3 regions of the Peribacillus sp. N1 genome follow, and region 1 is predicted to be linked to each of the others. Evidence: riboswitches for the same ligand, from Rfam matches in the RefSeq annotation. Region 1 holds a riboswitch; each other region holds the start of a gene.

Region 1 (12,193 bases):
TATCCAGGAGCATATCCCGAGGTAGTGGAAGTCGGAGCTGTGGATTTAAGCAGAAATTTAGCGGATTTTTCAAATACAAATGATGAAATTGACTTGGTGGCGCCAGGGGTTGATATTCTCTCTACGTATCCAGGCAATAAATATGCGAGGTTGAGCGGAACGTCAATGGCTACGCCCCATGTAAGCGGTGCAGCAGCTCTCTTGAAAGTGATTGCTGAAAAGGAATTTGAGCGCAATTTAACTGAAGCGGAATTATATGCACAGCTGGTGAAAAGTACGGAAGATCTGGGAATAAGCAAAAAAGCACAGGGAAATGGATTGCTTAACTTAACGATAACGGACCAAAGAGCTGAAAAATCGATTAAGATTACGATAGAATCAGAAAACCTTAAGTTACCGAGCAAATCGGTTGTCATGGAATATTAGAAAAGAAAAAGGTGCCTCAAGAAATTGGGGCACCCTTCCATAATGATTATTTTTTATTTTTCCTTAGAGCTGCTAAAAGCGCTACAATGGAAAGAATTAGTGATATGACAGCCAGGGTGATGATCAGCGTTTGGTTGCTATCATCTTCTGTTGTTGCTGACTCCTTTGAATTGTCAGTTGTCGTGGAATCATTAGTGTCAGCTTCATCTTTGTGACCATGGTCCGCTGGTTCTGCACTATCATTAGGCACAACCATAATTTCCGTTACAGAATGCGGTAGGTCTGAGCCTTCTTCACCGCTCCATTCAACAATTTCACCATCTTCGTAATATTGAAATGCATCCCAGGCAACTTTCGTTTCTTCTTTAGGATTTTGTGCTACGAAAGAGAATTGCTGGAATTGTCCTGCTCCGATACCTTCATCAGTTGCTGCCCAAGTTACCGTTTTTACATGCCCATCTTTGTCACCTTCTGTAGTTACTTTCCATCCCGGTACAGGTTGATAGCTCTCAAAAGTAACCCCTTCAGGAACTTTTAAAGTCACCTTTGTAGTGGCAGCTTCTTTTTCGACGGGTACTTTAAGTGTATAAGTTTCCCACGCCTCAGGGGCAGATGAACTAGGCTTGACTGTAACGTGAGCATACGCTGAACCGGAAAAAATGAATAGTGCAGCAAATGTAAAAATAAGAAGCTTTGAAATGCTTTTCATTAGTATTAATTCCTCCTGTTATGAATTTCCTATGAAAATTATAAAATCAGCATTGATTGAATCCAGGCTTTCAGTTAATCCGTGAACATGGATACTCCACTTTCCTGGCATGGTTAATATAGACTTTGATGTAAATGTACCTGTGTTTTTCTCCTTCATCTGCAGCTTTATTTCACCATTTGGCGTATCCAATGACTGCATTGTGATTGTAAGCTGCTCTATTTCAGCAATTGGCTTGCCTTCATTGGAAAGGTTTACTTGAATCAGGTTATCCCCTACTTCATTGGGCGTCACCATTAATGTAACCTCATTATTTTCTTCAGTCAGTAACGTCTTTTCAATGGGCCCGGGAGAAGACATGGCAGTTTGGACATTTGTCAATAGAGCTGCAACGACAAGTATGACGATCCCTAAACCAAACTCCATTCCCACACTATAACCAAGTTTTTTCGTTTGCTTTTTCCCTCGGAGAAAATGAAAGCCTCCTAAAACGATCATGACTAACATGAGACCGATTTTCGCTAGTAACAATTGGCCATATGTTGTGTTAAACAATGAATGGATAGTCGGTACATGCTGTAAACTGCTATATATCCCACTGACAATCAGTATGATTACAAACAGAAATGACCATTTGGAAAACCTGGAAATGATCGACCAGTAAAACGTTCTCTTATCTTCTTGGACTGCCTGACGATTGGCTAGCCCAGGCAAAATTACCAATAAGGCCATAATGCCGCCGAGCCATAAAGCCATGGACAATAAATGAAGGAAATCCATCAAAACGGCCAGGACCTGATTAGGAACGGCTGCTGTATGTCCAGTTAAAGCCTTACAAATCATCAAGCAGGCAATTATGATGAAAGAAAGGTAAGGTAGTGATTTATTCAGGGTGTTCTCGAGCATGAAATAAATCACTAAAAATAGAAGCAGCAATATTAGAATTTCAATGATCCAGACCGATCCAAAGTTTGTAGCATTCAATACTTCTTTTATATAACTAACTTTAAATGCATCAGTCCAACCTACGCCAGCATCAAGCGTAACTTTTAAAGGCAGACTGCAGAAGATGGAAAATGCTAAACCTGCATATGAACTCCAAAGGTATAGACGAGTTCTTCTGCTAGTTTCAAAAAGTCGAGAATCCTTCATTAACGATAATCTGAAAAAAAGGATTCCGGTTAGGGCAGCGAAGCATATGTATTGAAGACTTTGCAGGATTACATTGATGGAATTCGGAAAACTTGCATTCACTTCGGAATTTTCTTGGCCTGAAAGACCAGCTGAATCTCCGAATTGAAAGGGTATTGTTCCTTCGATGGGATGGCCATCACTCGAAACCACTCTCCATTTAATGTAGTAAATCCCTTCATCGATAGTGTCCTTCCACTTAGCTTCCAGTACTTTTTCACTTTGTTCCGAGATTGCACTGTCTTGGATTTGAATTTTGTCCCCATCTTGGCTGAATACCTCAAGCGAATGGAAAGCTGGCTGGATATTCTCACTGAATTGAATGCTGATTTTTTCAGGAAGAGCATCCATTGCTTCATTCGGGCTAGGATTAGAGCTTATTATTGTAGCATGACCAAAAGCCATTGTCGGGTTTAAAAGCAAAACGAACAGGCTGACTATCAGCCAAAAATATTTTTTCATCTTGGTGTGCCATCATCCTTTCATCAGATTATGTAAGTTTATTATAAAAGGAAAATGTGAAAAAACAGTGAAAATAAATTAGTTATCTAAAGGCAGTTTAAGAGGTTCGCTAGAAAGGTGATAACAATATGGATAGATGACCTGCCTCCCTCCATCCATTATAACCATAGTATTGGTTGGGGATTCCGCTTTGCACCAAAGAATCAATAGGTATCCTCCGAAAAAATCCATTAAGAAATAATTAAGGTTCCTTTGGTAACCTGGCCCTATCATGTTTGCAGGAATTATAGGAGGGATAGGCTTTGCTAAAGAAGGGGTTAAAAGAAAAAAGCGTGAAGGTGATCTTGGTTGGTTCTCTTGTAGGGATGGGAACATCCACTTATATACCCGAGGCATGGGCTGCGGAAGGCGCGTCTGTCATTCAGGAAGAGGCACAAACGGTAAATAGTCTTTCAAAGCTAGAAATAGAAGGGATAGAACTGGATCAAAAATTTTCGGAAGATGTACACGATTATAGTTCGGCAGTGGGGAATGATGTGGAAAAGATCACATTGCTTGCAGCAAGTCCTAACGAGAATGCAGCCATATACGTGAATGGTGTAAAAATGACTGATGGTAAAGTGAAGGATTTAACTCTTCAAACTGGCGTGAACACGTTTAAAATCACCGTCAGCGATGGGGAAAATGAAACGGTTGCGTATACTCTCAAGGTCGAAAAACTTGAAAGTGATGATAACCTTTTAACATCGATTGGATTATCAAAAGGCTCATTAACATTCGATTCTAAAGTGACAGCTTATAATGCTTCAGTTGAAAATGAAGTCCAGTCCGTTATGGTAACTCCAACATTGAGTGACAGTACCGCAATTGTAAAAGTGAATGGAAAGGATGCTACCAGTGCCGGTGTAAAGGTCACACTTCCAGTCGGTAAGACAACGGTGAAGATTATCGTTACAGCAGAAAATGGAGATGAAAAAACCTATACGCTAACGATTACACGGGCTGCAGCCAAGGTAACCGAATCGAAAGATGCTCCTAAAGAGAGTGAAGTTCAAAAGGAGCCATCCACAGAAACAAGTAATGCTCAACCTTCCTCGGATAAGGGGAATAAATCATCTTTAACATTAACAGAATCCTCGGATAAGGGGAATAAATCACCTTTAACATCAGAGGAATCCTCCAATAATCTAAAACTAAGCAGTGGTGTCAGCCAAGTGCCGAAAGCACAGCAAATTGAAAGTAATTCAACACAAAAACTGAAAACGGATTCTATAGAGAAGGCAGCGTCAGCAGATTCTTTAGGCGAGGAAGGCAATAATGCACCAGTGTTAAACAATCTGACAGTATCAACCGGAGTATGGAACAAAACTTTTGAATCTAATGAGCATACCTATCATATCGAGGTCGATAATGATATTTCTTCAGTCGAAATGGATGCAGCGACAAATGCCAGCGGAGCAACGATTGAATATGACGGTGAGAGCAGTAAACAAGTGAAGATCAATGATAAAGCGAAGACGGCCATATCCGTTACCGTTTCAAAGGATGGGGAGCGCCGTACTTACGTCCTTGTTTTCGAAAAGGATATGGATGTGGAGATGGATGAGGAAGAAACCGTGGATGATGTCAAAACAAAAGAGGCGGAGGAAGTTGAGGCTGCACAAATGAGTACGGCTGGCAAGAATGTGAGCGATACATCGAAAGATACAGAAGGCCAGGTTAATGTGATACAGCCTGTCGAGACTGTGTCATTCTTTGGGAATATAAAGGATTTCTTCACCTCCCTGTTTAAATAGAATCGTTCTGAATCCTGCAAAAAAGGACAAGGTTTAGGCTTGTCCTCGGATTCAAAATTTTATGGGCAAAATGATTTGGATCTCGGTTCCATAGTTTAGTTCGCTGTTAAAGCGGACCTTTCCCCGATGCGCTTCGATGATTCGGCAACTGACTGTCAGTCCTAATCCGGTTCCTTTTTCTTTAGAAGAATAGAAGGGTTCTCCGAGATGCTTTATCCGGTTTTTTTCAATTCCGCTTCCATTATCTTTGATGGTGATGGAAAGGTTATTATCCATGCGTTCGAAATCAATCCAAATGTGATCGGCGGATGCCTCCATTGAATTTTTGAGCATGTTTATGAAAACTTGTTTTAATTGGTTTCCCTCACATAAAAGAAGCGGTATTTCGTTTTTAACAGATATTGATATTTGGGTGGGGTACGAGTCCGCCTCTGGTTTCAACAAGGTTTTGACATCATTCATCAGGTCGATGATTTGATGTTTGCTGAATGGAAGTTCCTGTGGTTTCGCCAGAACGAGTAACTCACTTACAATAAGATTGATTCGATCCAACTCACTTAACATGATTGTGTAGTATTGTTCATAGGGATGGTCGCTCTTTTTAAGCAGCTGGACGAAACCTTTTAAAGAAGTCAACGGGTTTCGTACCTCGTGGGCCACACTTGCGGCAAGTTCGCCGACTATCGATAATTTTTCGGTTCTTCTTAAGCGGGCTTCGGTTTCCCGGATTTGAGTGACCTCTTTAGCATAAGTAATGATTCCGACTAAATCCTCGCCAACCATCATCGGGACAAACGTACAAGAAAGTAAGATGGAATTCCCGTACTTCGTCAGGAATTCTATATCTTTACCTTTTTTGATTCCCTTATGGTTTTCCATGACATATTGGCAAGATGTACGGATCAATTCCGCATCTTCTGCTGAGAAGTTCAAATTAATGAATGAGGCTCCATGTATTTCTTCCTGTTGAAAGCCTGTTACCGTTTCAAATCTAGGATTCACCGTCGTGATTATTCCGTTTAAATCAAGCATCAGCATCGGATATGGGTTGTGTTCAAACAATGATTTATAGCGTTGTTCACTTTCGAATAATTGATTCTCCGCGACAACCCTTTCAGAAATATCCCTGCCAATGACGACTAAGCCTTTTCGTGAACCATCCTCATTGAACAGGGGAACTTTGATCGTATCAAAGGTCTTGTGATTGCCATCGGGAAGAGGGATGATTTCCTCACACCGTGTGATTTCCCCTTTTACCCACGTTTCTTCATCGGAAACTTCACAGTAGATCAACGACTCTTTATAAAATTCGGAGTATTCGGCGAGCTCACTGTCTCTTTTTCCCTTATAATCTACATGCTCCAATTGAAATAATTGCAGCCCGAAGGTATTGGATTCAAGCCATCGGCCATCACCATCCTTGAAGTTAACGAAATCAACCATCGAATTGATGAGTGTACGCCGACGTTGTTCCGCCTCTTTTAATCGTTTGAATTCTTCCCTTTTAGCTAAATAAAGATATAAGACCAAGCCTATTGATAAAAGGAAAACAAAGCCTTCCACTCTTTGCAGTTGAACGAAGACTTCCTTGTTTTGGATATTTGTAGTTAAAAAATAGTCGAATACGACTAATGTAAGAATCCCGGATAGGATATATATTGCTAAGATGGAGCGTTTGGACATGGAGATTCTCCCTGATTTTAGACATTTCAAAGGTAAAATTACATACACATTTTAACAAACTATCGAAAAAAAATATATGCAGAATCCTAAATAAAAAAACAGGGGCCAATGTGGTCACCTGTTTTTTCTGAAGAAGGTAAGTTTCTTTTTCTTTTTTGTACGCTTATAGATAATGAAAAATAGTAAGAAGAGGAGTGCGAGTGCAGCTAGCGTATATTGGTTCATTTCAACAGATAGCAGTCCATAGGGAATCAGCGATAGGAAGAAAAAGTATATAAGGTTGCCAAGCGCCGTTGCTAATAAAAAATCCTTGAACGTGACAGTGCTGACTCCAGCTGCCAAGTTAATTAAGCTTGTTGGGATAAGCGGGAAAATCCTTCCTGTAAAAACGTACATGAAGCCATGCTCCACAACGGTTTCCTGCCATTTTTCACCAATCTTCTTTAAGAGAAGCTCCTGAAACCAGTTTCTTGCTGCATAAAAAATGAATCCTGAGGCAACAACACTTGTAAACCAACTCCATAGATAGCCATATATGAATCCGAATATCGTGACATTGATAGTCAGGAGCAAAATTAAGGGGATGATTGTAAAAGAATTTTGTACAAACATCAATACGAATGTCACAATAAATGTAAGCAGAAGGTTTTCCTTCAATATACCAATAACAGAATCCAGGTCACTTTTCCAAACCAAAGTGAACAGCTCAGCATTAGAGTATATAAATATTGCGATTACAAGTAGACCTATTATGGTCAGGACTTTTTTCAAAGGGCCACCACCATTCTTACTAATAGTTTATCATTTTCGAGTTCATTGGTGAAAAAAAAGAGCTGCCGCATCATGCAGACAGCTCTTTTCCATTATAGTGGCCTAACGGCGCGAAGATTCCTTTTAAAGCCACTTTTCAAACTGAATTCTTTTGTTCATTCCATAAATGATTGGCGCTCCGATCAGGAGGACGACGAACTCACCGACAGCTGTAGTCATCCAGCTTAGCCAGAATGGCAAGCCAAAGGCAAGGTTCAGTTCAATTGCAATTAAAAACATTGTGAACGTGAAAAAGATAATCGTGGCGATCATCCGTCCTTTAATGCCTTTTATGAAACGAGAAATATAAATGACAAGCAATAAGGCGAGCAGGGATTGCCCCACCCCAAAAATCAAATCATATGGCACCATCGGCGAAAAGAGCAGATTCGATATGAAGACCCCGCCAACGATACCGTAGATATACTTTTTATTGAATACAATCAGATGATTCAACATTTCCGGTACACGGAATTGGAACATCTCAAAAGCTATTGGTTTAAACACCAATGAGACCGCCACATACAAGGCAGCCAATAACCCGTTTATCACGAGTGTACGAACATTCATTTTACTCTCTCCCTAGTTTTTTATCGTGGGATGGTTACGAACCACGTGTAGGCGTTTACCCGATTATTAATAGTATCCCATGTACGCTTGTTTCGTCAATTTGTAAAGAATGGTTTTAATTTATTAGTTTACCCAGTAGAAGTAGCACAATAGGATTTTGATTTATTGCAATGAAGGATGATATTATTTCAATATGTACGTAAAAGGAGTGAATATAAAATGTCAATCGAGAGTGTCAAAAGCCATTTTAAACAATGGAATCGGGAAGGCGACGTAAAGGAGTTCGAAACATCGAGTGCTACGGTGATTGAGGCAGCGGAAACCATCGGTGTTATCCCAGCGCGGATTGCTAAGACTCTTTCCTTTAAAGGGGAAGGTGAACACGCGATTTTGGTAGTTGCCGCAGGGGACGCTAAAGTGGATAATAAGAAATTTCGTCAGACATTCGGTTTCAAGGCACGAATGCTTTCGCCTGAAGAAGTGCTTGCACAGACCGGCCATGCAATCGGAGGCGTTTGCCCGTTTGGTCTGGCAAACGATTTAGCTGTTTTTCTTGATGTATCGATGAAGCGCTTCGAGTCATTGTTCCCGGCTTGCGGCAGTGCGAACTCTGCAATAGAACTTACACCCGCTGAATTGTTTGAATATTCAGGTGCGAAGGAGTGGGTGGATGTTTGTAAGGGTTGGGAAGAAAAGGAGAATGAGGAAGCGGCGGTAGGCAATACAGTTGATGTCATTTGATTAATGTGTTAAAAAATTAGATTCACATGATTGGGATTGAGTCCACTGCAGTGGACTTTATTTGTGGGGGCCGCATGCATTTCCATGATTAAAGCGGAAAGCGGGCAGAAAGTGTTCCTGAGCGGAGGTTGAAAGATGTTAAATGGAAGCGAAAGAAAAAGCAATAGCAGCTATCTTAGTCTTAAAACTCTTTATGAAGAAAATATAACGGTTAAGAGCATTGCCCAGGAGCTTGAGTTTTGCCATAAAAATGATCTGGCGCTGGATATTCAGAAAGCATTGGAGAAAAAGAATTTTGATATATTGGCTGTCCAAGATCAAGGGGAAATCATCGGGTATATCGAAAGGGACGAACTAGGTGAAGGAAGTATTTCTGAATATATGAGAAACTTTTCACCAAGGGAAATGGTTTCGGACTCAACCCCTTTGATCCAGCTTCTCCATATTTTCAAGAATAAAACAAGGGTGTTCGTCTTGGAGAATAATTCAATTAAAATGTTGATTACCCATGCCGACCTTCAAAAGCCTCCGATCAGGATGCTGATATTCGGATATATTACCTTATTGGAAATGAGGATGAGCGATATCATCCTGGATAGATTCGGCGATGGCAGCTGGTATCCAATGATCAGCGAAGACCGTTTAGAAAAGGCAACCGAATTATATAGAAGGAGAATCGATAAAAATGAGGATATCAATATAATAGAGTGCCTGCAAATCAGTGATAAATTCGATATTATACATAAAGATAAAGAATTGAGGCACTTCTTCCAAATCCCTTCGAAAAGTAAAGGGAAGAAGGATGCGAATGCCATCCGAAAGTTACGGGATAAGATTTCCCATGCTAATGAACTGGGTCTGGACATGTCATGGATGGAAATCATCGAGGTTGTCGAGTCCTGCGGCCGACTGCTCGAAATCTCTGAATCCTATCCTTACGAAAAATAAGATCCGGCTAATCATGCTGGTTCTTTTTTAGCTCATCCAGACAGAAAAAAACTGCCCATATCAGGCAGTCTCCCCGAAATTTCAAAACTCCGGCAGTTGATCCAGGTTATTTTCCTTTATCCCATCGGGCTCACTCCGCAATATGTCACGTCCATATTTATGAAAGACGTCAACATTGGCCAGGTTGCCCGTCTTTGCTTCCGCAAGGGCTGTGGGGTAGTCGAGTTCGCGGCCGGAGTTCGTCTTGATGGCGATAATATTGTCCTCTTCATTTTTCCTTACGGCGATGATTTCTTCTTTTCCTGCTGAATCAGGTTGGTTTGCTTGCGGTGTTCCCTGCTGTTTATATGATTCATAGGCTTTTTCAAATTGGTCCATGTTTTAGACACCTCCTATTTATAGGGTGAGCCATTTTTTCTGCAATATACAAACCGGATTTCGTCCAACTTGAGCCGTTAATTCGTCCAAATGGGCCGATTTTTCGGCACTTTTTTTTGTGATTGCTGTCTTATTGGCCTTTTTGCAGTGGCATGGCACTTGCATCTATTTTAGGTAGTGCAGTAGTGCAAATTTAAGTAGTAGCAAGAAATAATATCCACTGAATTAAGGGAGGAATATGAATTATGAATGTAAAACAAGAGGCAAGCACTGTAAATGCAAAACAACAGGTCAAGACAATGAAAGCGGCGGTCGTCAATGAATTTAACCAAAAACTTGAGATTAAAGAAGTGCCCATTCCGGAATTGGAGTATGGTGAGATATTAGTGAAAATTAAAGCCTGTGGCGTGTGTCATACCGATCTACATGCGGTACATGGTGATTGGCCGATAAAACCCAAGCTTCCGCTTATCCCCGGACATGAGGGTGTGGGCATTATAGAAAAGGTGGCAGAAGGCGTAACTTCCTTGAAAGTGGGTGACCGTGTTGGGATCCCTTGGCTTTATTCAGCCTGTGGCGATTGTGAATATTGTCTGACTGGCAGGGAAACGCTTTGCTTGGATCAATTGAATGCAGGCTATTCCGTGGACGGCGGGTATGCGGAATATTGTAAAGCACCTGCCAAATATGTGGTGAAGGTTCCTGAAGGGCTTGACTTTGCGGAGGTATCACCGATTTTCTGTGCAGGTGTAACGACGTATAAAGCGCTTAAGGTATCAGAAGCAAAACCTGGTGATTGGGTAGCGGTTTATGGAATTGGCGGATTGGGACATGTTGCCCTGCAATACGCGAAAGCGATGGGCTTTAATGTCATTGCTGTCGATATTCAAGATGATAAGCTTGATCTGGCAACGGAACTGGGGGCGGATTACACGGTTAATGGGCTTAAGACAGATCCTGTACAGGCCATAAAGGATAAAGTTGGCGGTGTGCAGGCATCTATTTCTGTAGCGGTTACGAAAAAAGCATTCGAACAGGCTTACAGTTCTGTCAAGAGGGGAGGCACACTTGTCGTAGTCGGATTGCCGAATGATGAACTTCCAATCCCGATTTTTGATACAGTGTTAAATGGGGTAACTGTAAAAGGGTCCATCGTCGGGACGAGAAAAGATCTACAGGAAGCTGTTCAATTTGCGGCTGAGGGTAAAGTCAGAACGAATATTGAAACAAGAAAGCTTGATGAAATCAATGACGTGTTTTCAATGATGGAAAAGGGAGAAATCAACGGACGCATCGTATTGACGCTAGAATAGTAACAGAGGAGGAAGCCCTGGAACGGGGCACCCTCCTTTTTATTATGTCTGGCTCTTCTCATTTAATATATAGCGCAATTTCCTTATGGATATTTGCAAGCGTTTGGCAGCTTCATTCCGGTTGCCGTAGGTTTTTTGCAGTGCCTGCATGACGAGCTCCTTTCCAATTTTCGATTGAAGCTGTTTGATTTCCGTAAGGATTTCTTCAAGCATCAGTTCATCCTTCTCATTAAAATCGGCCACCAGTCTTTTTCGCCACTCTTCAAGAAGGTTTTCTGTTGACTGAATCTCATTAAGGGACACATTTTTGTCAGTGGTGATCTGGCTGTTGGATAGAGAGATATCATTGGCGGTTATTACCGACTTATTGTCTGCAAGAGTTAGCGTGCGCATGACCACATTAGAAAGTTCGCGTATGTTGCCTGGCCAGTTGTATTGCTGTAATTTTTCAATGGATTCATTTGAAAATGAAATATCTCCATGACCATTTCTCTCAATCAAGTGACGGACAAGCAAGGGAATATCCTCTTTTCGGTTCCTTAATGGCGGGATATCCAGAGTCACGACGTTCAGTCGGTAAAATAGGTCTTCCCGAAATTTATTCTTGTCCACGGCCTGCTGCAGGTTTTCATTGGAGGCTGCCACTAACCGGGCGTTCGTCCGTAATGTCCCGCTGCTGCCAACCCGCATGAATTCCCGTGTTTCCAAAACCCGAAGCAATTTGACTTGAATGGCGGGACTCGCATCCGCAATTTCATCAAGGAAAAGCGTCCCGTTGCCTGCAATTTCGAAAAAACCCTTTCGCAGCTGGGTCGCTCCTGTGAAAGCTCCCTTTTCATGACCGAATAATTCGCTTTCCAGCAGGGATTCAGAAATCGCTCCGCAATTGATGCCGATAAAAGGTTCATGGTTCCGGGGGCTGGCAATGTGGATGAAGCGGGAAAGCACTTCTTTTCCGCTTCCGGTTTCTCCTTCAATTAATACATTGACGGATTTTTGGGCCACCTTGAAAGCCGTTTCAATCAAATTCTTCATTAAAGGACTTTCTCCGACAATGAGTCCTGAATCCTCGGCTAGCTTATGAATGAAATGCTGATTCAAAGCTTCATTTTCATTTAATAGGTTGTCAATCTGCCTTTCCAGTACTTCAATATCCACGAAGGGTT
Region 2 (12,193 bases), on a different contig from region 1:
ATCGTAAAACACTAATGAACGCAAAAGGGGTTTTTTCAGAAATCCATGTTGCTGGACACATTCCTTTACACGGCTATATAACCAATGTTTTCAATGATTACTTTGCATTCTACTCGCCTGTATATAAAATGATGTATGTCTCGCTGCATCACCTTAAATGGCTTACCCCGTACAATCAAAATGCCACACCCTATACACTCAGTAAAGAGAGTTTTCCCGTCAACCCTTCAGATGTGCCAATGCTGCGTTCTTTGGAAGACCAATTAAAGAAAAATGCAGGAAAGCTAGTAGTATTTGATGGGGGAGAGGACCCGATGAAAATCGGTATGCTTAAAAAGGCGGAAAACAACTTGGTTGAATTAACGACAGCCAGTGGAGAACATGTGTTTTTGAAGCTTTCACATATTAAAACGGTGTACATGCCATAGATTCATAGAAACGAGGGGAAGGCCATTTAAGCTTTCCCCTTTTTTCTTCTGCTAGATGATGGGTGATATCAATGGATTCGGGTTCCTGATCCTTTTTTAGAGTTGCCAAGCTATATGTGTAGTTCATCACGTTACAGCAAGGTCTGTTTATGAAAACCTCAAATGCGTTGCCCCTCCTAAACTATGTTGCATATCTTCACTCCTATATCGTTAGTACGACTTTATCATCACTGGCCTCAGCTAACTTTACCCTTTCTGTCCAAAAAAATAAAATCTTCTAGTAATTTTCCGATTCCAACCATGAACATTTCTCCATGACCTGGGTAGCTATAGGGAAAGTCACACTGTGACGGTAAAAGAACATAATATAGGAATAATGGTTTGTTTTTAAAGTGGTTTTATTGAATCGGATTGATGATAATTTGTGAAAATAGGCTAAATGTTTTATTCTGTTCGCCGATAATATGGAAGTGTTGAGAGTTAAGGCTCATTTTTTTTTGGGTGGATGATAGGATAAAAGATTCATGTGATGGAGTTTACTTTAACATCGTATATTTAAAAATATTTCAGCTATAAAGGAAGGTTAAAATGTTTAACGGAAAATTAAGCGGAATGATACTTACATTGGTATTCATGATCAATTTCACTTTTTTACCTGGCTTAATGGCCGAGGCAGCAGAGCCTGTCCATACTGTAACCTCTGGCGAAACGGTTGAATCGATTGCCAAGACATATGAGATATCGGCTGAACAATTAATGAAAACGAATGGTTTACCGGATGATAAGTTATTTGCGGGCCAAAGGTTGACAATCATTCACACGGCGTATACTCCTTCCATCTTTCAATGGTCGGAGAGAGGAAAAAAAATTGCAAACTATGCGAAATCCTTTATAGGGTTTAAAAAGACAGCTGGAGAGGAGACGCCTGAAAAAGGATTTGATTCGAGCGGATTGATTCATTGGGTGCTTTCCCGGCAAAATGTGCCGGTCGACCGTTTGACAGTAGATGGTTTTTATAAGCAAGGGATGGATACAGCCACTCCGAAAACGGGGGATATTATATTCTTTCTGGAAAAAGACAGCTTAAAAGTCGTGACTGCGGGTATTTATGTCGGCAAAAACCAATTTATCAATTCTGGATATGGTGCGGAAACGGTGCAGGTGAGATCCACTACAGAAGATTACTTTGCAAAATACCAAGTGGCGTACAAAACATATACGCCTAAAGGAGAGCATATCGTCCAAACGGGAGAAACGCTTAAAAGTATATCGGAGAATTACAGCATTTCCATGAGGACGATCAAAAGTCGTAACGCTTTAAGTACGGATGAATTGAAGCAAGGGCAGTATCTTCAACTATACAGCAACCCGTTGTATCCGTTTTATGTAAACCAGGAGGCTGCATATGATAAAGCATATGATGTCATCAAGTATGCATACACTCTACGCGGATTCAACTATGTTTTCGGTGGGGAAGATCCGATGATCGGAATGGATTGCAGCGGATTCATTTATTGGGTCATGAAGGAACAGGGCCTTTCAGTAAAACGGGGTTCTGCAGCGGATTACTTCTCATTACTGTCCAAAATCGAAAATCCAAAGGCAGGGGATTTAGTGTTTTTTAGGGACACAGGAACAAGGCTGGGTGTGACCCACGTAGGTATTTATCTAGGTGATGGCCGTTTTCTCCATACAACGGAAAACACGGGCGTTCATATCTCCAATCTTTCGTCAGTTTATTTTGCCGAGAAATTCGAAAGCTTCGGCCAAGTTGAAAGCCTTATGGACTAAGAAGATCATTCAATCTGTTTATATTCAAGAGTCGCTTTTTCAATGGCAGTAACGAACCGTTTAAAAAGATCACAGTGATTGACCCTGTTTTTACTGGTAAAGTCATCACCTTTGAAAAAGCTTTTTCTAAGCTTAGTGGAAAGTTCCAATTGCACGCCTGCACCCGTTTTGGATATGTTGGTGATGTTGTTTCCTTTCATCCCTGAAAGGTGCTGCGGTGCATGAGCATTTTGAAATCCAGCTTTGTTGAGGCATTGCTGTATCAGGTTCTTAAAGGGTTCGTTCCTTCCGCCAATGTAAATCAGCGCATTATGTACGTCGTAGTGGCCATGGATGGAAAGGGTGGTTTGTGCGTTCGCTGCCATTGAAACGCCGATCGGTTCATTGAACAAGCGGGATGTTATATGGAGGACCTGGTTGCCCCTTGGTTTAAGACCTTCGAATAGATAGGTGCTTGCACAAAGTCTCTCTCCGAGTGCGGCTGCAATCTCGCTAGTTCCTGGTTCGATGTTCCCGCCATGTATGGCTAGAACTGCAATATCAGGATTCCTGTGATGAACGATGATACGGTAATCGAGGTCTTCTTGTTCATTTTGCTCTAGTTCAATAAAATCAGTATAGTTATTTTCCTTCATGGTTATCCTCCGTATATCTTTCACCCGTTGACGGCAAAATAAAAAAAGCGGGGATGCCCCGGCTTTTTTCATTTTTCGACAGTCGTATATTGTTCTATCTTTTTTTGCTCGTCGGGTGTTAAAGTTTCTGTCCGTTTAAACGTATTCATGGTCACAAGCAGGGCCGCTATTATAAAAACGGGTATGACCCAGCTTGTTATTTTTTTTACGATATTCATATTCTACGTCCCCTTATATATCTAAAATTCATATGATATTTAGAAAAGGAGGAGCTGGATTGCTCGTTTATTGCTGAGCTTTCCAGCTTCCATTTCTTCTTTTATCCCCTGCTCCGGATAATTGTCCATTTTTCTCGTTTTTAACAAGTACTTGAACACCGCCATAATACATGGGGGAAATCTTCTGAATGACTTCATATCCTGAATCTTCCAATTCTGATATTGTTTCATCCGAAAGCCTGGATTCTGTATAAATCTTCTTTCCATCAAAGACGAACCGATTACGGTCGACGATATCCTGAAATGGGCCTTCATTCTCTGTGTAAGAATAAAGAACCTGCATCAATACTTGCGGAATCCTATCCCCGCCTGGTGAGCCGATCCCAATCGATTCCTGCCCTGGTTTCTTGAGAATGGTCGGAGCGGTGAAAGTTCTTGACCGTTTATATGCCTCTTGAGAATTCAAGCCGGACCGGAAATTTTTCAATTGATCGTTAAGGAAAAATCCATTCGTATAATCCCCAGATCCGAAAAAGTTACTGAGCGTATTTGTTGTGGAAACGACAGTGCCATACTTGTCCATTATCACAAAGTGTGTCGTACTTTCATGTTCTTCTGAACCATTCGATTCTTTATCGTCCCATTTTTCACTTTTGATCTTATTTTTAAGATTATCCAAATGAATGGGGGAGAGCAATTTTTCCGCTTTAGAGTGACTTATTCCATCTCCAACATGGGCGGACCGATCTTGATAAGCAGTATCCGTGATGCCCCCCAAGACTTTCATATAAGCTGATTTGCTTGAAGAATCACCTAGGTTCATTTCCTCGGCGAGCTTTAACATTTCAAGAACTGTAATTCCTGAAAAGGGCGGAGGGGCGGTAAAAACATCATAACCGGCAAATGCTCCTTGGACCGGCTTACGTTCCTTCACCTCATAGCGTTTTAAATCCATCAAGTCGATATCTGATTCTCTTTTAATATCCCGTGCAATTTCCCCTTTATAAAAACCATCAGGACCTTCCTTTTGAATCTGCTTCAATGTTTCAGCAAGTCTTTCTTGGACGAGAGTTTTGCCTGGTTCAATGGCATCACCATCAGGATAAAAAAGAGAAGTCGCATCGGAAGATATCCTTGGCTGAGCTGCTTCTAAGCGTGATGATAACGATTTGTCGACTTCAAATCCGTCTTCAGCCAGATCTATCGCCGGCTGAAGAAGATCCTCCATCGGTACGCTCCCATACTTATCACTTATAACCTGCATGCCGGCCACTAAGCCTGGAATCCCTGTATCGTGTCTTGAACTTGGGTCTTCCGGAGAGGATTCACGATAATCGATAAAATTGGGATCGCCGGATTCCGGGGCAATCAGCATACCGCCGCCGCCACCCACGCCAGATCCATAAGGTTCAACTACACCTAATACATAGGATACCGCAATGGCGGCATCCGCCGCCGTTCCACCATTTTTTAATATATCCATCCCTACATCTATTGCGATTGGGTTTGAAGAACTGACCCCATATGATTGTTCCGTTTTACTCTCTATCGGATCATTCGTGTCAGAAATAGGGGGTGTCTTCGAACATCCAGCAATATATATGAGTATGCTAATGGGAATGAGCACTTTTCTCGTCATACGGTTAATCATCGATTATTCCCCCTTCTCGTTGAGCTTCCAAGTTGTTTCTCTTTTCACATAGTAGTATCCAATCGATCCTTACTGAATGGGCTGCATGTCCTGTTGTATAGCTTGTGCTGCCTTTTTCTCTTGTGCAGCTTTTTTCTTTTCCTTTGCTTTCTTCGCTGCTTTTGCTTCTTGTTCACGCTGTGCCTTATGGTCGATTACCTTTTTGTGATCCAAGGTAATCTCGATGCGATCCTCTTTTTTCGACCACTGGACCTTTTTACTCGTTTCCTTCGTCAACTGCCGGTAAACACGTGATTTGTCGATTGAAGAGGTAGCTGGCCTTGGTGTTGCTTCTTCAATTTGAAGTGGAACGACATCGATTGTAGCTTTTCCGTCTTCCGCTAAATGGTATTGAACCATGGCCGAATCCTTTGTGCGTGTCCAGCCTTGATCGAATATGAAATTTCCTAAACTATAAAAAATGATTCCATCTTTATAAACATCAAACGATTGAAGCACGTGGGGGTGATGGCCGATGATGATGTCAGCCCCCGCATCGATGATAGCTTTAGCCAAGTCTTTTTGACGAGCGGTGGTTGATGTTGAATACTCTTGTCCCCAGTGCATATTCACCACAACCAAGTCTGCGTTGCCTTGCTTGGCATTCCTTGCTTTGCCGATCATTTCAAATAATAAATCAGGGTTGGAGTTCAATAGTCCGGCTTTATCATTTTTTGACACGGCATCCTTACCGTAAACATCTGTGAAGCCAAGTGTTGCGACACGTACGCCATCAACATCCGCATAGTCGATGCTATTTTTAGCTTCCGCAGTGTTCGATCCAACACCGACATAGTGCATATCTGCACTTTTGAATTCATCAATCGTGTCAAGGAGTCCTTGTTCTTCATAGTCCATCATATGGTTATTTGCCAAAGACATCACAGAGAAGCCAGCATCTTTAACGGCTTCCACACCACTAGTATTGGAGTTTAACCGGATGGGCGTATCTGCTTCCTTGTAGTTAGATACCTCTTCTTTTAAAGAGGTATGTTCATAATTCCCACTGACATAATCCGAATTGGCGAAATATGGCTTCATATACCGGAAGAGGTATTCATACCCGTGCCTTTCCGTCACTTCTTCAACATAACGTCCATCATCACATCACCGACCATTGTCATAGTCAATGGTTGATCGGATTTTGGAGCGGTTGTTTTCACTTCTTCAGCCCGTCCCATCCAAGTGGTGATGACCAAAGCGATTAGTAATATAGGTAGTATGATTCCAGAGTATTTAAGATTCTTTTTCTTAGTGCGTTTAATAAAGATAAGTGTTTTTTCTTTTGCATTTAAAGTCCGTTTCATTTTTTGCACCTCAGAATAGGTAGTACACGTTCATTAAACCGAAAGTCAAGCCGGATAATAAAAGCGTGCTGCCAAGTGTCAATGGCATTCCTTGTCTTTGAATCGTATTCGCTATCAATCCAGGTACGATTATACCGATTCCCCGAAACTCGAATATTTCAAATGGCATGACGGGGTAGACTAAGTCCAATAGGAGCTTCAAGCAAATCCCGGTCACCATCATGGCTGCGAATTTTCTTCTTCCATATAAAATCACCCATCTTGAAAGACCATGAGTGACGATTAAATAAGTTACGACACTGATGATCAGGATGGTCAGCATGATTTCCCATTGGTCAAATACCAATGCCAAATAACCTGGCACGATAAGTCCTGCGGGTACGACACCCGTTTTTTCTGAAAATATAAGGCTAAGCGTAACTCCTAGCACTAGGGCTACATATAAATCCGATCCAAACATTAAGGTTCCTCCTACTTAACTCGCTTTTTGCTTCGTTTTAGATTTCATGAATGCTTCAATTAATGGTTCCGCTGCACCGTGAATATTCCCGACACCGTAGACGATGCGATTTTTCATCATTGGGCGGAGGCGGGCCACGATTTCTTCAGTTGACCAGTTTTCCAAATCCCAATACTCTTTTGTATCCAATTTACCTTGCTCGAATGCCCGAGTGATCGGTGATGTGGTTTCACCAATGGATATGACGATTTCAGATTTTATGTAAGGCAATACATCTCTAGCAAATTGCTCGGTACGGTCCACACGGTCGGGACGGCAATTCATGATGACGATAGGAGGTTCTGTGCTGTATCCGAATGTATTGACTCGTTCCCAGATGTTCAACGTCGATGACGCGTCATTGGCAGCAAAGCCATTGACAAAGAAAGTTGGCTGGATGGGATCTCCGAATTTGGTGATCCGCATGGCACCTGGATCGGGATGCGCATTCAACATGCCGCGAAATGCTGTTTTTTCATCAATGCCCAAAGCTTCCGCAACGGCCAATGCCAGGGATGCATTATCCGGAAATACCATATAGTCGAATTCGCGTAGAAATTCTTCCGAAATTCTGGAGTTATCTGCAACAATCACTTTTGTGTTGCGTTCTTTGGCAATTTGCTTGAAAAAGTCCAAGTATTCACTTTCGATGGTTATTAAGTGACCATTATAGGGAATGGTAGCGGTGAAGGCTTCAGCAACCTCATCCAAAGTCGGTCCCATGACATCCATATGGTCTTCCAATACATTCACGATGACCCCGATGTTTGCTTGGATCATTTTGTTTTGGAAGATTAGTTGATAGTCAGGCTGTACGGCCATACATTCACAAACCAACGCCTCGGTTCCTAAATCGGCAACTTCTTTAATTACACGCCGTTGTTCTCCTATGTTGGGTCCTTCCGGTCGGCGTACAATCGGTTTTTCCTTGTCGGTAAACCAATAGATCATTCTTGCTGATGTACCGGTTGTTTTACCTACTGTTTTGTACTTAGCTTCCTGGATCACACCTGTAATCAGACGCGTTACAGTCGATTTCCCTCGGATCCCATTCACATTCACACGTACCGGGATGGAGTCGAGACGCTTCTGATGGCGCTTTTGTTCGAAAATGCCATAGCCAAGCAAAAAGATCGCACAAATAAATATTGGTGCCATTTTTTAACCTCTCTTTTTTTAAATATTTGATTTACTGAATACACACTACATGATTTTAAACTTAATAGGCAAGAGTCAATTATTCTATTGCAATATAGTTATTATCAGCTTTTTCAAATAAATGTATATTGGAGTGTAATAGTATCTAATGGGATAAATTGTTTTATGAGTACAAAGATATGGCTGGAAATCAAGGGAATCCTCGGTTTATTTACACTAAATTATGGAAAGTTTAATAAAAACCCATTTTGGTTAGAATCAAAATAGATTCATGAGCATTTAAACCTAATTCATAATGGCTATATTTGAATAATAATTGTTTTTGAAAAGTGAGGTTTATTACAGTTTATTAATTGTTTCTACCCATTGTTTGACATAAACGTAACAATTTTTATGCATTTGTAATTCAATGTGAAATATTGCATCTAACGACTCAATTAGTTGAACTCTTTTGAATATGGATAAAGATGAGTAAAAGAACACATCTCTTTTTTTTGATATTTACCGGTTTTTTCCTTAGGTAATACCCATGGGTCTATCATTGATCTTTTACCTAAAACATGAAATAAACTAAAGTTAACCCATTTTTTAAAAAAATACCTAGTTTCTTCTATAGATATAGTGTTTATAGATGAATGCAAAATAAAAAAGCCCAGAAGCATTTCTGAGCTTTCGGCTTATATATTGAAAATAATGGAATGGTCACGAATCTCCGTTCATCTGGAGATTTAACGTTGGGGAGTCTTGAGCTGCAGCCTGGGTAGCTGATTATGGAAGGAATCAGGTCAACTGGATTTCTTTCTGTCAGAAATTTCAAGGTTGGAGCCCTTTTTACCGCCATCAATCACATAAAATCTAGGAGTTAATCTCCTTCTTTTTCCTTGATTGTCAGGATTCATCTTCATATAATTTTCGTATTCTTTGCGAAAGAATTCATCGGTTTCCCGTTCCAGTGCTTTTCTTTCGTTAAAATCTGTTATGAATTTGAAAAAACGTTTCATATGAATTCCTCCTTATGGGGTTAAAAGGTCTTGGTTTAATAGTATCATATCATTAATGAAATTTAACCTTTTTAAAAAATTTGAAGTGGGAATCGTGTTTTTGTGTGAATAAAGTTGTGAATGGCTTGATTCGAGAGAAAGCATGCAATGGAACCTTACTGGGTATATGTTCTCGTGCATGTTGAAAGGAAATGTCGGGATTTGCAGTAGCAGGTATTGGAAGTGATGAATATTTAAGTTAAAATATTCCTTTAATCAATTATACACTAAATATTCTGAAAACAAAGGAAAATATTCACTTCCAGCCGCTTCTGATAGATTTGTTTTTTAATGGTTCATTATTGTGTATAGTTATTTATTCCCCGAATATACGAAAATGAAACAAACCTTATAATGGAAGGGAAAAAGCAATTTCCCGCATTCGGGAAATTGCTAGTGTCATAATTGGAACTTCTTAACCTGTTCAGTGAGCAGTTCTGCCGAAGATGCAAGTTCACTGGCATGATTCGTGATTTCATCCATCGAAGAGCTGGATTGCTGAGCGGAGGCGGAGACTTGTTCGATTCCTGCCGCGGACTCTTCAGAAACGGCTGCGATATCTTCGATTGCCTGATTGATTATTTGGCTATTTGTGGAAATGTAGTTCAATTCGTCTGTTATATGCAGTATTTTCATTTCAATATTCCCGACAGAATGATTGATTGTTTCAAAGGTTCGCCCTGTGAGCGTGATTTGTTTCGTGCCTTCATCCACTTGAGTATAACCATCTTCTAGGGAGTGGACAACCGTTTTTGAACCTGTTTGAATGGCGGAGACAATATTGGTGATATCCCCAACGGAGTCTGTGACCTCTTCAGCGAGTTTCCGCACTTCATCGGCGACGACAGCAAAGCCCTTGCCATGTTCACCAGCACGAGCAGCTTCTATGGCTGCATTCAGCGCCAATAGATTAGTTTGATTGGATATATCCTTGATGACCTGCACAAGCTGCGAAATTTGCTGTGATTGAGAATCGAGCCCTTTCACTTGCTCTACGGCATCTTTGACAATCCCATCAATACTTTGCATCTGTTGGACCGAACTGCGCATTAAAGTGGTGCCTTCCTTGGTCAAGGAAAGGATTTCGGTTGAACTGTTAGCTACATCCACCCCTTCTATGTAGGCAAGCTTAATCCTGCCGGTGAAATCATCCATGATGCGAACCATTTCAGATGCCCGGTTGGCTTGTGACTCCGAACCTTCCGAAAGTTCATACATAGTAGTCGCTATCTGTTTGCTGCCCTGCTGCACTTCATTTGCTGATTGAGTCAGATCTTCGCTTTGGTTGGAAACGGATTGCGAAACAATGAGCATTTTTTCAATCGTATCACGAAGGTCTTTCTGCATTTGATTGGCGGATACCGTTAGTTCGCCCATTTCATCATTTGACTTTTGCTCCAGGGGCTCATGATTCAGCTCTCCTGCAGCCACCATTTTCATCCTATCTCTGATTTTAAGGAGGGGGGTGGTAATGAGGTTGGCAGTGACAACCGCAAGGACAAGGCCGATAAGGACTGCCGCAATGGATATGATGATACTTGTCGTCTTAACCGATTTCCCGCTGGTGATGACGGTTTCACCTGAAGCGACAATCAATTCCTCGCGTTCCGAAACAAGCTCCTTGAAACCCTCCATAACTTCATTGCTTATTGGCGCCACTTCATTTTCGAGTATCTCTTTAGCGCGTTCTTCATTTCCATTTTCATATTGTGGAAACACCCGGTCTACAATCATCGTCCTCCAATCCACGCTTTTCTCGATTAATTCCTTCGCTTCAACAGAATCGCTTAAGGCAAGGAGATCCTCCTGGATGACCTGGCTTTCTTCGGTATATTGTAAGAACCCTTCTTTATAACTCTCGTCACCATAAAGAATATATGCCCGGGCGTATGCGGTTCTTTGTGCTAGATTGTATAGCAGCTTTTCGTCTTGGATAAGAAGCGGAAGCTCCTTTTCGATGATATCCTGGGAATATACCAGTGACTTGTTGCTGCTGTAGATGTTGAATGCTCCTAAGATGACACATAAAGATATGATGAGTGAAAATGCCACCAATACCTTTGCTTTAATGCTTTTCAAATTATTGGACCCCTTTATCGATATTTTATTCACACTGTTTTATCGGATAAATAAAAGGATATTTAAGCAATGAAAAGTTAACCAAATTTTCCATCAGATCCAATGTTCTCTTAATATAAACATCTTGATTTCTTATCGTTTTCAAGTTACTATTGATTTGGAAAAATATAATATTCCGCGTTAAGGCGGAAGAGGTTCTAGCTACCCTCTCAAAAAAACTAAGGAGAAACAGTGCTCTATTCTTAGGGTGCTGTTTTTTTCCGTAAAAAGGAGTTTTATAGAAATGAAGAAGAAAGAAAAGGCAGTGGTTGTGTTTAGCGGAGGTCAGGACAGTACGACGTGCCTGTTCTGGGCGATGGAGAGATTTGAGGAAGTGGAAGCGGTGACGTTCGATTATAACCAGCGGCATAGCTTGGAAATCGAATGCGCTCAAAACATTGCCAAGGAATTGGGCATAAACCATCATATCCTTGACATGTCGCTGCTGAACCAACTGGCACCAAATGCGCTGACGAGAAGTGATATTGCGGTGGCGGACGGAGAAGAAGGGGAATTGCCGTCGACGTTCGTACCAGGGAGGAATTTGCTGTTCCTTTCGTTTGCCGGAGTGCTGGCGAGTCAGATTGGCGCTAAACATATTGTCACCGGTGTTTGTGAAACGGATTTCAGCGGATATCCGGACTGCCGCGATGTATTCATTAAATCATTGAATGTGACCTTGAACTTGTCGATGGACCAGTCATTCGTCATTGATACGCCGCTAATGTGGCTTAATAAAGAGGAAACATGGGAGCTAGCGGATCAGCTAGGCGCGTTCGATTTTGTGCGCGAAAAGACCCTGACTTGCTATAACGGAATCATCTCCGACGGCTGTGGAGATTGTCCGGCATGTAATCTGCGGAAAAAAGGACTGGATGACTATGTAAGCAGACGGAAGGTGCTTTCATGATGTACGGTTTTACGATAGTGGATAAACTCCAAAAAATAGATGAAGATATTCAGCGCAGCCAATTGAAGTATACGAACAAGAGGGTTCTCGTGAGTAAGGAATTCACCTTTGATGCGGCACACCATCTGCATGATTATGAAGGAAAATGCAAGAACCTGCATGGCCACACGTATAAGGTCATTTTCGGATTAAGCGGGTATACAGATTCACGCGGGTTGATGATAGATTTTGGGGACATCAAGGATATATGGAAAAATGAAATTGAAATCCACCTGGATCACCGTTATTTGAATGAAACCCTGCCGCTCATGAATACAACAGCTGAAAATATGGTTGTCTGGATTTATGAAAAAATGGCCGAATCCCTTTCATTAAAAGAATATGAAGGTGCTAGAGTCG
Region 3 (5,962 bases), on a different contig from region 1:
ATAGCTCACTGATTTCCAAATGTCAAATATTAGATTGAATAATAATTCCTGTTTTTAAAGATAAACTTTACCATTTATTGAAGCGGAATTCCCCTAGTGTTGCAAAGGGGAGCAGGACATTGCAGCGTTTTTATTTTTAACTTTAATACCCCTATATGGTATTATAAGGATATTATTGGAGCTTTGAGGGGATGGATAAATGAAAAAGAAATTCGGTATTTTGGCATCAATTTTCATAGTCTTGACGGCTTTTTTTTATTCAATAAACCGTATAAAGATAAAACAATTCCTGTAGAAGACATTTTTGAAGTGTATCCACGAGATCAGGTAATAATAAATGAAATGATGATCATAGATGGAGTTGATGAGGTCAATCCGAGTGATGTCGATTTGAATGATGAAGAGGAATTGGAAAATTTGGTAAAAAAGCAATATGAGCAAAATCAAAAGGGAGAAATAATTTTTACAGAAAAAAATCAGTGAAATCACCTGTCTGTAATGAGTAAACTAATGGTGGAGGCGGCAGTTATTGATAGTTTCGGATAGTATCTATGGGGAACACATTGTAGAGGGAGTTCTGGAAGAGCTGATAGTAAGCAAACCGGTCCAAAGATTGAAGGGGATACATCAAGGCGGGGCAAGTTATTTAGTTAATGAGAAGTGGGATGTCACACGATTTGACCATTCAATTGGTGTGATGCTTTTAATAAAAGCGCTTGGAGGTTCATTGGAGGAACAAATCGCGGGCTTGCTGCATGACGTATCCCACACTGCATTCTCACATGTAATTGATTTCGTTCTGGATTGTAAGGATGAAGATTATCATGAAAAAATATATGAACAAGTCATTATGGAATCCGAAATCCCATTTATACTGAAGGAATTTGGATATGATCGTAAAGTCATTTTTCAATCAAAATGGGAATTGCTTGAACAGCCAGCACCTGAGTTATGTGCCGATCGGGTAGATTATACGCTCCGGGATATGTATCAATATGGACATATCACAATCGAAGCCATTAAAGAATTTCTAGAACATGTAATCATAATAAATGGAAGGATGTATCTGGATAATATTGAATCGGCGGAATGGTTTGTGAAAACGTATTACAGCGAAGTTATTGATTTTTTCATGAACCCACTTAATATATATGGCTATGATATCTTGGCAAAGACCTTAAAAGTGGCTTTAGCAAAAAAACTGATCAGCCTTGATGACTTACTCGGTACAGATGAAGAAGTCATGTGCTTGTTAAGCTTCACTGAAGACCATGAAGTTCAAAACCTGTTAAAACGGATCCATGGTAATGTAAAGTTGAAAGAAGATCAAGTGGAATACGATATACATCGGAAAAATAAAATGCGCCTGATAGATCCTTCAGTTATTCAAGGAACCCAATTGGTAATATCATCCAGTTTATCGGAAAAAGTCAAGAAAATGGGAATTGAAGCCTACAAAAAAGCTTCAAAGGGCATGTATCTAAAAGTGATTTCCGATTGAATTTCGTGTCAAACCATACGGGCAGTTTTTTCTCGGGAACATCTAGGTCTCCTCCCTTAGTTGATTTAGACAATCGACATTAGGAAGGAGCTTGCTTAACGGATGCCTTATACATCTGAACCAGCACCCTTTAATAATTAAAAAACCAATGATGCTCTCAAAGTATTAACGCCATTTTCTAAATAACCCTTTAAACAGGTTAATGTATAAACCCAACCTTCTTTTTGTCCGATCATTTTGTTTATTATTTCAGGGTCGTCCTCACTCAATCCTGATTCGTTTACTTCAATGATTGTACTCGTTTTATCCATCTCTTTTAGTGTAATGGTAACAATCGTTTCTTGATCATTTCCGCCCCACGCAAACACGATTTTCCTATTTTCCTCAACTTCCATTACATTAATGACCACTTCAGCATCGTATTCGTTGTATCTCAATGTAAGTGTCCTGCCTTGTTCCCATCTTTCCGAACTCGATGAGAACCAGAAATTCCTGATTTTTTCAGGATTCACTATGGCTTCAAACACTTCATTAGCTGGCTTGATTATCTTAAATTTCGTGATTATTTGGGTATCCATACTAAAACAACTCTCTTTCGATTTGTTTTTATTGTTTTCCACTATCCCAATCTACTGATATTGACGGCAGTGTCCGTCCAGTTTCAAGCAAGCTCTTCAGGTTACTTAGAATGGCTGGCCATCCATTATTCAAGCCTTCATAGGTATTGTCATCATATACGAAATCTGTCTTCAAAAGCTCCTCATGCCTAAGAATTAACTTCACAGTCGAATCGCCCATTTTCTGTAATTCAAAAGTGACCCGTGTAGGCTGCTCGCGAGGTGTTTCGTCTCCTGCCATGATCCATGTAAACGAGAGCAGGTGCAACGGCTCGCATTTAAGTACATTACCATGATCAGTAATCCGCCCATCTTCCAGCAAATATTTAACGGCTGCCCCTTCTTGCCAGTCAGACTGTACTTGCAATCCAAAGTGATATTTCTTCGTGACTTCACCACTCGTCAAGGCTTCCCAAAGCTTCTCTGGTGTGCTTGCGATATAAATAGGATAGACAAACGTAGTTTTTTTCATAATTCTTTTTCCTCCTCGCCAAATAAGGTATCAAGATCGTAACATGACTCTATCATTGATTTTCGGCTTTCATATACAGGCGGTCAAGCAGTTTTTTGCGACAGAAATCGGCAAAGTCATTGCATTGAAGAAGATTTGAAGTGAATTGCTAATATCGGATTCTCCGTGACATAAAAGGGCCATATGGAAACTTCTTGATTTCCAATCGTTTTCAAGCTACGATAAATGAGGAAAATGATAATCCGCCCGGGCGGAAGAGGTTCTAGCTACCCTCTCAAAAAAACTAAGGAGAACAGTGCTCTTTCTTAGGGTGCTGTTTTTTCTGTATAAGGAGAATTAAGAAATGTTAAGAATTTTATTGTATTTAGTATCCATAATCACGGCGAATGTGGTTACAGCAGCTTTTGCGCCATTACATTTTGGCATGTTCATCATCCCGATGGGGACATTGCTCATCGGGGGAACCTTCATCTTCCGAGATCTGGTCCAGAATAAATTCGGCCGCGCGAAGACCTATATATGTATCGTCACTGCACTTATTCTATCTGCATGTGTATCATTTTTATTAGGGGATACGTTACTGATTGTATTTGCTTCCGCATTATCGTTTGTGGTCGCAGAAACGGCGGACACGGAAATTTATACCCGTTTAAAGCTTCCGATGAGTTGGAGGGTGTTTTACAGCGGGATCGTTGGAGGATTTTTCGATTCGGTGATATTTGTCGTGATTGGCCTAAGTCCACTGGGTGCCAATATATTGCCATGGGAAGCAGTACCCGCTGCGGTCATCGGGCAAATCATCGTTAAAACCATCATACAGTCAATTGGTGCCGTACTGTTGGGACGAATCAACGTAGAACTGGAGAAACGTGTAGTCTCCAGTTAAATGCCAGGAGGGGTGCACTCGATGGAAGGAACCAAAAAGGAAGAAGATAAATGCTATTGCCTCGAGGCCTTTCGTGAAAAATATGGCCCCCATGTTCAAGGGGAATGCATGAAGCTCTCCTGCGCCAATTATCGCAAGCATAAAGGAATTGACAAAAAAGGACCAAAATAGGTCCTTTTTTTGCGCGTTAACGGAGTAACTCGCGAGTAAACGTGAAAAACTCACGATTAAATAGTGCGAACTAAGTGTGCAGTACGAATTCACGAGTAAAAGTGCAAAATTCACGAGTAAACAGTCCAAACTCACGAGTAAAAGTGCGAAACTCACGAGTAAACAGCGCAAATTCACGAGTAAACAGTGCGAACACAAGAGTGCCGCATGAATTCACGAGTAAACATCAAAAAAAGCTTCCTGCACCGTTCCATTAATGGGGCTAGGAAGCTTTGTATTTTGTTTAGAATTGCTCTGTGGTTTTCCGAACTAATTTTTCGAGGAAGAAAAAGCATTCTCGCTTCCGTTCAAGTTCGGTTTGTCCATTTTCGGTGACATGATAATATTTCCTGCGGCCTGACTCGGACTCTTTCCAATGGCCTTTTATGAATTCTTTTTTTTCTAACCGTTTCAGGGCGGAGTAGAGGGTGCCTTCACTTATTTGATATTTGCCCATGCTCATTTCCTTCAAAATTTTCGTGATTTCATAGCCGTATAGCTTTTTTTGTGAAAGAAGTGAAAGCAAAAGGAGGTCAATGCTTCCCTTCATTAATTCTTTATCCAAATAAATTCTCCTCCTTTTCATTTCTAAAGTGTAATACGTTGTACATCGTATCACAAGGTGCATTTTACTTTTCTAAAAAAAAATGGTTAAATGACGATTGCTAAATAAATTTAATCATAGTAAAATGTGCTTCGGAACGGATGAGTTGTGAAGAGTGTGGTAAGGATACTATATACATGATTTAATTGTTTTAATGAAAATACGGAATAGGATAGAAGAATCACTACTCAAGGGGTATTAATTGATTTTTTTTCAAAAATCATTTAGATTCTATTTATCAACAAGAGCAAAGAAAGAAGGTCCTAGATAGATGAAAGTGAAAGCACCAGAGCCATTCACATATATTGGTGGAAAGAGAGCTGTTCTTTTACTTCACGGGTTTACCGGAAGTACAGGAGATATGAAGAAATTAGGGAAATACTTGAATGATCTTGACTATACTTGCCACGGACCTCTTTATAGAGGGCATGGAGTGTCTGGTGAGGAACTCGTTAAGACTGGTCCAAAGGAATGGTGGGAAGATGTAGTTAATGGCTATAAATTCCTTAAAGAAGAAGGCTATGAAGAAATTGCTGTTGTAGGAATTTCCTTAGGAGGAGTTTTCTCATTAAAAGTGGGAATTGAATTGCCTGTAAAAGGCGTAGTTTCAATGTGCGCTCCGACGCAAGGGAAAAGTATCGATCGACAAAAGAACCGCTTGCTCAATTATGCACAGGCTTATAAGAAGTTTGAGGGCAAAAATGCAGACCAAATTGCTGCAGAAGTGAAGCTGCTGGAAGAAGAGCCTATGCCTCAACTTAAAGATGTGCTGAATATTATAAATGAGACAGGTGAAAATTTAGATTTAATCACATCACCAACGCTTGTTTTACAAGGGCGCTTGGATGATCCTGACTATACGGAGAGTGCTACAGCGATTTTCAATGAAGTCGATACGCAGCATAAACACTTGATATGGTATGAAAATTCAGGTCATATTATCACATTGGGCAAGGAACGTGAACAGGTGTATGAAGATGTATATAAGTTCTTAAATACACTGAACTGGTCGGAGTAATAAGCGAGTTGATAAATCCCCTTTAAGTAAAACTGTGTAAAGCCTTCATTCATAAGTAGGCTTTACACTATACTTGAGGGGATTTTACTTTGGCTGAAGATTTATTTGTAGAAAAAGACATTTAAGGCATCGTTATTGTCAATAGTTGCCAATAAAATATCGTTCACGTCGGCATTATATGTTATTTTGATTCTGTTTTTCAGCCATGCTTCGTCCTTGCCGCCCCGATTTAATTCTTTAGAATCAATCTTTCCCTCTTTAATAATCGTTTTAGGAAATGTGAAGGCATTTGTTGCTAGGTGCATATCTGCTGGGGTTACCGCTTCATATTGAGGATATAAGAACAATGAAATGGTACCACCTGGTTCCCATAGTGCGAGTGATACTTTTTGAATATCTTTGACTTTTTCTTTTCTTAATTCCGATAATAAAAAATCGATCGAGATTCGGGCCCGTGCCAAGCTTTTGTAAATGATTTGTCCATTTTCGATAAGTGGAAAGGGGGCGGAGTCAAAAAACCTTCGGAGTTTACCCCACTTAAGACCCGTAAACACACTAATTATATATAAAATCACTAACACAAAGGTCGTAATCATTGAGCCCTTCAAACCTAACTGTTCATCTGACAAAGGGTGGGCAAGAATGTTTCCAATA

What was found. A riboswitch is a leader RNA that binds a small molecule or an ion and turns the genes downstream of it on or off. The one in region 1 is predicted to bind preQ1.
Region 2: another riboswitch for preQ1. It lies ahead of queC (7-cyano-7-deazaguanine synthase QueC); the one in region 1 lies ahead of ACYP5M_RS16125 (QueT transporter family protein).
Region 3: another riboswitch for preQ1. It lies ahead of ACYP5M_RS10935 (VUT family protein); the one in region 1 lies ahead of ACYP5M_RS16125 (QueT transporter family protein).

Annotation. Positions count from the first base shown of each region.
Region 1 is NZ_BAAHZO010000004.1:45,303-57,495, forward strand. It holds gene ACYP5M_RS16095 (S8 family peptidase) at 1-426, shown strand, start outside; gene ACYP5M_RS16100 (YcnI family copper-binding membrane protein) at 473-1,135, opposite strand; gene ACYP5M_RS16105 (copper resistance protein CopC) at 1,154-2,788, opposite strand; gene ACYP5M_RS16110 (cadherin-like beta sandwich domain-containing protein) at 3,091-4,584, shown strand; gene ACYP5M_RS16115 (PAS domain S-box protein) at 4,636-6,267, opposite strand; gene ACYP5M_RS16120 (TVP38/TMEM64 family protein) at 6,382-7,038, opposite strand; gene ACYP5M_RS16125 (QueT transporter family protein) at 7,162-7,647, opposite strand; PreQ1 riboswitch class I at 7,654-7,698, opposite strand; gene ACYP5M_RS16130 (YbaK/EbsC family protein) at 7,867-8,388, shown strand; gene ACYP5M_RS16135 (hypothetical protein) at 8,524-9,336, shown strand; gene ACYP5M_RS16140 (DUF3892 domain-containing protein) at 9,418-9,714, opposite strand; gene adhP (alcohol dehydrogenase AdhP) at 10,014-11,027, shown strand; gene ACYP5M_RS16150 (sigma-54-dependent transcriptional regulator) at 11,070-12,193, opposite strand, start outside.
Region 2 is NZ_BAAHZO010000002.1:518,706-530,898, reverse strand. It holds gene ACYP5M_RS11030 (DUF2642 domain-containing protein) at 1-428, shown strand, start outside; gene ACYP5M_RS11025 (C40 family peptidase) at 1,017-2,219, shown strand; gene ACYP5M_RS11020 (poly-gamma-glutamate hydrolase family protein) at 2,225-2,854, opposite strand; gene ACYP5M_RS11015 (CapE family protein) at 2,923-3,072, opposite strand; gene ACYP5M_RS11010 (gamma-glutamyltransferase family protein) at 3,140-4,723, opposite strand; partial or broken gene ACYP5M_RS11005 (CapA family protein) at 4,793-6,069, opposite strand; gene pgsC (poly-gamma-glutamate biosynthesis protein PgsC) at 6,080-6,529, opposite strand; gene pgsB (poly-gamma-glutamate synthase PgsB) at 6,545-7,726, opposite strand; gene ACYP5M_RS10990 (hypothetical protein) at 8,512-8,727, opposite strand; gene ACYP5M_RS10985 (methyl-accepting chemotaxis protein) at 9,166-10,845, opposite strand; PreQ1 riboswitch class I at 11,031-11,073, shown strand; gene queC (7-cyano-7-deazaguanine synthase QueC) at 11,129-11,794, shown strand; gene queD (6-carboxytetrahydropterin synthase QueD) at 11,794-12,193, shown strand, end outside.
Region 3 is NZ_BAAHZO010000002.1:510,890-516,851, reverse strand. It holds gene ACYP5M_RS10955 (hypothetical protein) at 184-483, shown strand; gene ACYP5M_RS10950 (HD domain-containing protein) at 530-1,501, shown strand; gene ACYP5M_RS10945 (SRPBCC family protein) at 1,639-2,079, opposite strand; gene ACYP5M_RS10940 (SRPBCC family protein) at 2,108-2,590, opposite strand; PreQ1 riboswitch class I at 2,841-2,883, shown strand; gene ACYP5M_RS10935 (VUT family protein) at 2,934-3,476, shown strand; gene ACYP5M_RS10930 (hypothetical protein) at 3,498-3,647, shown strand; gene ACYP5M_RS10925 (PadR family transcriptional regulator) at 3,931-4,251, opposite strand; gene ACYP5M_RS10920 (alpha/beta hydrolase) at 4,562-5,308, shown strand; gene ACYP5M_RS10915 (DUF421 domain-containing protein) at 5,410-5,962, opposite strand, start outside.